3 regions of the Clostridium gasigenes genome follow, and region 2 is predicted to be linked to each of the others. Evidence: riboswitches for the same ligand, from Rfam matches in the RefSeq annotation. Region 2 holds a riboswitch; each other region holds the start of a gene.
What was found. Region 2 has a riboswitch for cobalamin ahead of J1C67_RS15585 (ABC transporter substrate-binding protein). Riboswitches for the same ligand answer to the same signal wherever they lie in the genome.
Positions count from the first base shown of each region.

Region 1: another riboswitch for cobalamin. It lies ahead of J1C67_RS02265 (sirohydrochlorin cobaltochelatase); the one in region 2 lies ahead of J1C67_RS15585 (ABC transporter substrate-binding protein).
Region 3: another riboswitch for cobalamin. It lies ahead of J1C67_RS01495 (DUF4430 domain-containing protein); the one in region 2 lies ahead of J1C67_RS15585 (ABC transporter substrate-binding protein).

Region 1 covers NZ_CP071376.1:464,061-466,389, forward strand. The annotation lists gene J1C67_RS02260 (cobyrinic acid a,c-diamide synthase CobB) at 1-48, opposite strand, end outside; gene J1C67_RS02265 (sirohydrochlorin cobaltochelatase) at 184-1,005, opposite strand; cobalamin riboswitch at 1,174-1,348, opposite strand; gene J1C67_RS02270 (iron-containing alcohol dehydrogenase family protein) at 1,459-2,329, opposite strand, start outside.
Region 2 covers NZ_CP071376.1:3,324,813-3,327,141, forward strand. The annotation lists gene J1C67_RS15580 (FecCD family ABC transporter permease) at 1-387, opposite strand, end outside; gene J1C67_RS15585 (ABC transporter substrate-binding protein) at 356-1,285, opposite strand; cobalamin riboswitch at 1,513-1,684, opposite strand; gene cobD (threonine-phosphate decarboxylase CobD) at 1,763-2,329, opposite strand, start outside.
Region 3 covers NZ_CP071376.1:308,241-310,569, forward strand. The annotation lists gene J1C67_RS01485 (HutP family protein) at 1-392, opposite strand, end outside; gene J1C67_RS01490 (hypothetical protein) at 514-1,020, opposite strand; gene J1C67_RS01495 (DUF4430 domain-containing protein) at 1,023-1,418, opposite strand; cobalamin riboswitch at 1,572-1,697, opposite strand; gene J1C67_RS01500 (cupin domain-containing protein) at 1,771-2,226, opposite strand; gene eutH (ethanolamine utilization protein EutH) at 2,257-2,329, opposite strand, start outside.

The sequences.
Region 1 (2,329 bases), 1.2 Mb from region 2:
AGTTTTACCACCGCCACTACGATTTGATGATATTATTAAACTTTTCATATAATTCACCTCTCTTTAGGCATTGTAAAATAAATAGCAAGTCAAGTATGCTAGTCTATTTATTTTCATATTTCTAATTTCCCAAAGTCTTTTTAAAAATAATTACTCAGATTCTGAGCTATCTTCTTTTAACTCCTAAGCTTTCTTGGTTTCTCCTATACCTTTCATCTTTCCAGCTATAACATCTTTAATACGTTGTATATATAATTCGTTAAAGCTATCTATTTCACCTAAGCCTTTAAGATGTAATTTCACATCTATTCCTGCTGCTTTAAACATTGAATTCCATGAATCATCCTCTTCTGAAGCCATATCATTTTTAACATGATCACCTGCAACAACCATAAGTGGTATTAATGTAACTTCCTTTATATTTCTTTTCTTAACTCTCTTAAGTACACTATCAAAACTTGGATATCCTTCAACAGTTCCAACAAATACATTATCGTAACCTTCATCTTGTAATACCGTTTGCAAACAGCCATATGCTGAATTAGATGGATTTGCAGTTCCATGTCCAAACAAAATCAAATTTTCCTTCTTATCTAGTATTTCTTTAACACTTTCAATAAATAAACTATAATCCTGTGGAAGTTCTTCAATACCTTGATAATAAAATATTGGTCTACCTAAATTTATACTTTTAAATTTATCACTATATTTATTTACTACATTCTTTATATATGTAAATTCTTCTCCTGCTATCATATGAAGTGGTTGTACTATAACCTCTTCTATACCAAGCGCTAATAGCTTATCTAAAGATTCACTTGGCGTATCAACCTCTATATTATGCTTTTCCTTTAATTTTTTAATTATTTTATGTGATGTAAAAGCACGGCTAATTTTATATTCACCAAACTCTTCTTGTATTTTATTTTCTATTCTTTCAATAGAATTCGTTAATGCATCTAAATAACTTGTACCAAAACTTACTACTAATATAGCTTTATCCATAGTATCACTCCTAATTTTTTACTTAAGTCATAGTAAAATAAATAACAATCAAAAAACACCCCTACCATAACCTTGGTAGGGGTGCTGCAAATTTACACGACAAAAAACAAGAAATATGTTCAAAAAAATTCAACAATATTCTCTTGCTATTGTCCTTCCCACCGAAGGATAGCATATAATTATTAGGCAGGTCTCCTGACTTGGGTTCATCCTCCTCTCTTCCTTCCTAACCTTTTGGCCAGTGGATATCTTAGAGATTCGTCTCCCTTTACAGTAGCGGGGGCTGTAATGGATTTTAACCATTTTCCCTTTTAATTAAAAAACCTAAAATTAAATATTCTGTTGTTATAATAATAATATATTAATACTCTATATTATTCAAGGTATTATTATATTTTTATTTCAAATACAATTTTAAATATCTTCATAATCATCTTATAGCTTTATCTATCTCTATTTTAGACTTCTATAATATATATTATATAATTCTTCATAAGATATATTTTCTGGATGATTTTTTAATTTAGCTTTGTTTTCCCACATAGCATCTGTGTATGTTTTTATTTCCTCCTCACTTATTTCTATATCTACTTTTGTAAATTTAGATAATAAGTTTTCTAATTCACTATGTGACTTTAAACCTAATAGCTTATATATATTTTCTACTCTTTCTCTATTTTTAAACACTTTTAAGTATTCAATATAAAGACATCCATTAGCTAAACCATGTGGTATATTTTTAAAATATGTTAATGGATAACCCATTCCATGAGGAAGTGATGTTCCTGTTTGAGCAATTATTATTCCTGCCATTGTTGATGCTATCATTAATTTTTGCCTAATTTCACAACTTATTTCTCCTGATATTAATTCTTCTATACATTCACTCCATAGCTTAATTGATTTTTCTGCTAAAGCATCTGTAATAATATTAGCATTTACATTTAAATAACCTTCTACTATATGTGATAGTGAATCTATAGCTGTATTTAGTGTTGTTTTTAGATTCATATGTTGAGTATAAGTTTCATCTAAGAATGCTATTTTAGGGAATACCTCTTGTCCAAAATTAACCTTTGTCTTATTCTTATTATCTGTAACTATTGCATATTGAGTTGTTTCAGTTCCTGTACCTGAAGTTGTTGGAACTGCTATAACATCTAAAGCACATAGTTTTCCAGATTGTAAAATAGTATCCTTAGTTAACTCTTTATTTTTTATCATAATAGCAATTACCTTAGATGCATCTATTGGTGAGCCTCCACCAATCCCTATAATAAAATCAACTTTTTCTCTTTTCCCAATTTCAGCTGCTTTTTCAATA
Region 2 (2,329 bases):
CAATGGAATTGAAATTCCTGTGACTATTACAATACCAACACCAAGTGAAGCACCAGATGATATACCTAATGTATATGGTGATGCTAATGGATTTTTTAATACCGATTGAACAACCGCTCCACTAGCGGATAAGGCTCCACCTACTATAAACGCTAAAAGAACCCTTGGAAGTCGTAAGTTCCATATAATAGCTACATCTTTACTATCTATTTCAGATCTTAATGTAATTCCCAGTATTTTATGTCCTATTACTGAAATACTATCCAATATGCTAATATCGGAACTCCCAAATGAAGTTCCAATACATATTATTAAAAATACTAAAGGAATGGATAATATCATTAACCTTTTATTTTTATTTGTTTCCATATACTTCTGGATAAACATATCTAGCCATTTCCTTTAATGCTTTAATTATATTTTGTGATGATCTTGATGAAGAATTTTTATCAAGAGTAAATATTTTATCTTCTTTTATTGCATTTATACTATTCCATCCATCACGGCTACTCACATCTTCAACAGCTGTTTTTCCTGCTGTATTTTTTCCAGGTGTATTTACTAATATAACATCCGGATTTGCATCTATTATTGATTCAGCGCTTGGAGAAATCCAAGATTTTTCATTTTTAAATATATTTTCCGCTCCAATTATTTCTATCATTTCATTTAAGAAAGTTTCGCTACCAAAACTACTTAATTTTGAACCAGCTCCTATTTCAAAATAAACCTTTTTCTTATCTGTAATTTTATCTCCAATTGCCTTTATTTCAGCGACTTCTTTTTTCATGTCTTCAATTATTTCTTTTCCTTTTTTTTCTGTTCCAGTAATACTTGCCATAAATTCTATATCTTCATATATTCCATCTATGCTGTAGCTACTTGGAATGTATGCTACTGGAATCCCAGCTTCTTTTATTAATTTAAATGGATCATTATCTCCAACTTTGTTGTGTCCTGAAGCTATTATAATATTAGGATCTAAAGATATTAATGTTTCTGCATCTGGATTTCTAAACTCAATTTGAGGTAAATCTGTATTAACACCTTCAACATCTGCTGAATATTTATCAATTGCAACTAACTTATCTGCTAGTCCAAGTGCTACTAACACCTCGGTATTTGATGGTGCTGTTGATATTATAGTTTTAACCTCTTTAGGTGCAGTAAACTCTGTTCCCTCTCTATCTGTCCTTGTTATTATCTTCTCTGTGCAACCTGCAAATAACATTGTTGTAAAAGTCATTGCAAATACTAGTGATAAAATTTTACCTTTCTTTTTCATTAATTATTCCTCCTTAATCTATATATCTAGGGCTCTCTTAACTTTATTATATTAAGTTATGTTATTTATTTTTAATAACCTTTACATATAAAATATTAAAAGAAAGGCATACCCCTTTAAGGGGTATGCCTAAAATACATAATTGCTTAATTTCATAAAATTATTATTAAATAATAATTAAGAATAAAAATTACAACTTATATCCTATCATTTCACCCACAGAAAATGATATTGTCGCACAAAAGGTAGGTATCCCGGCTCTACTTCATCCTACTCTCTTACCTTCCCGCATTTTGCAGTGGCTTTTAAGATTTCGTCCATAATACGGTTACTGGGGTAGCTCAGGATTTAGACCTGATTCCCTATTAAGTCAGCTAACGCCTTTTTGTGATTTATTTTTCTTATTGATTATATTACTAAAGTTTATTATATGTCAATTAAACTTTAGTATCATAACTAGTTTTTAGAATTCTAAATTTATATTACTAAACTATAATTTAATGCAGTAATAATTTTTTCGTTTTCCTCTCTAGTTCTTACTGCTATTCTATAAAAACTACTATTCAAACCTTCATAATTACTACAACTTCTAATTAGTATACTGTGTTTTATCATCTCTTCCTTTAAATCTAAGTTATTTAAAATTTTAAACATAATAAAATTAACTGATGGTTTAAACACTTTAATGTTTTTTATTTGTTTTAAATTATTATATAAATAGTTTTTTTCCTTTTCTACGTACTCAATACTGTGTCTTATATAATCTTCTTCTTTAAGAGCTTGTATAGTACCTTCGGATGCAACTACATTTACAGTCCAAGGAACTGTAACTTTCTTTATTAGAGTAATAAACTCTTCATTTTTAGAAATTCCATAACCAATTCTTATTCCTGGCATTGCAAAAAATTTAGTTAATGATTTTATAATTATAATATTTCCATATTTTTGCAATAAATCTTTAGATGTATACTCTTCTTCTGAGTTTAAAAAATCTAAAAAAGATTCATCTATAACTATAGTTGTTTTTGTTTCTAGTCCCTTCTT
Region 3 (2,329 bases), 1.1 Mb from region 2:
ATTCCAATAACTACCTCATTTAAATGCAATAAACCTATACTTAAGAATATTGTTACACTTAAGTGTTCTCCATATCTTGCAATACCTATCTTTCCACCAACACTTAATCCATTAGCTTTAGATGATACTTGCATTAAAGCTTCTCTTGTAGCACCTACAACAGCACCATCATGAAGATGGCAATCTTTAATAATTCCAGTTCTTTTTGATGCCACTAACGCTCTCTCAATTATTTTAGGTATAGATGTATTTAAGTTTCCACCTATATCTACTGCTACTGCAAATATATCCTCTTTTCTTAACTCATCTACTAATTTATGTTCTTCTTCTCTTGTTGATATGGCCATTTTAGTTGCTATCTTTGCTACTTCAACACTATTTTTTTCTATCATAATTTCCTCCAATTTTCATATTAAAAATTTTTGAATCTCATCTTCTAGCCTATTTATAAGTTCTTTTTATATATTTAATTTTATCACATTAGAACTATTTATATAAGGCTTTTGAAAATAACTAATATCCATATTTTTTATTTGAAAATAATAATAAATTATATATTTTTTCACCTAATAATATCATAGCAAAATAATTTCCAACCATATGAATTAAATCAAAGGGAATCCCTCTAATCCAATAAGCTATTGCTACATTCATTCCTGAAGCAAATATATACGGTATTGCATATAATGCTCCAAATATTAATCCGAATCCTGCGGAAAAAATAGCTAACCCTAAAAAATTCTTATTAAATTTATTTTTTAAAATATATGTTATCATAACAAGGGCTGGCCATATTATTAAATATCCTATCCACCATAAACCAAAACCATACATAAGACCCATTGACATTACAAATACAAAGACTATATATAGTGCTTTTTTTTCATAAATCAGCGTAAATATTATTAATAATAATGATACTAATTCAACATTTGGTATAAAATTCAATGCTATTTGAGATACAACTACAATAGCTCCTAAGAAACCCATCAATATAATTGTTTTTAAATTGTTTCTCATTTTTAGAAACCTACTTTATAAATAAACTCTATTTTATCTCCATCTTTTATAACTGTGTCATCTATTCCAGTTTGTGCATCTTCTCCATTTATAGCTATGTTCCACCATTGTTGTTTAGCCATTTCTGTATCTATTCCATCTACTTTAGTAACCATTCTACCAAAATCGCCTTTACTTGTTTCTGCTATTCCCATTTCATCTAATGCTACTCCAAGCTTTTCTGCATCAGTTCTATGTATATGCTCTTTTTCATAATTTTCATCTTTGTTTATAACTGTAACAGTTATCTCTTTATTTCCTTTAACAGTCTTTTCTGTTAAAAACTTATTATAACTAAAGTATCCCCCTATAGCTATAATTACAATTAATAATGATACTAAAACCTTTTTATTATTCATTTTATTCTCTCCTTATATTTTAAAATTTCTAAAACAAAAAGAAGCACTCTAAAAAAAGTGCTTCTTTATATAAACATATTAAAATCAAAATAATTTAATAGTTATAAATACAACGCTCTTCCCTCCGAAGATATATAGTTTTCTATTATAATTAAATATCCTGACTCTTGCTTCATTCTTTAAGCTTTCCTTCCCAGAACTTTAATTCTAGTGGTTTTTTAAGCTTATCGTCCACAATTACAGTAGCGGGGGCTGCTATGGATTTTCACCATATTCCTTAATTAATAATTATATTAAATTTTATTTTCATCTTTTTTTATAGTAACATATTTTTGATTGTTTCACAACTCAATTACTTTTGTTCTGCCCAATCAGCTGGATAAGTTACATACATAAATTTAGCATAGTTTGGTACACAGAATTGTATTTTACTACCTTTAGGTACTAAAATAATTTCTCCAGCATCAGCGCAAACTTTTCTTCCATCTATATTTATTTCAAGTCTACCTTCTATAACATATTGTATTTCATCATACATTAATGTCCAATCAAAAGTTGTTTCTTTCATTTCCATAAGCCCACAACCAAGTCTTGGACTTTCTTCTAATGATAATGCATCTCTTAACATAACATTGTCTTGTGATTTACCTGTATCGAACTTTTCAAGCTTAAGCATAGGTAACTTAACAGACATAATTCCACTTTGATCTACATGTCTATCTGCATTTACATTAGTTACTCCTGATAAGTTTTCTTTAATAATTTTTCTTACTAAATCTTCAATAATGCTTCTATCTAAATTTTCCATAACTAACACTCCTTAATTACATATTTATTATTATTTACTCTTATTTTTAGCCATTGTTTTATTAGCGATTATACAAGCAATAACTACTGCTGTAATTCCACCT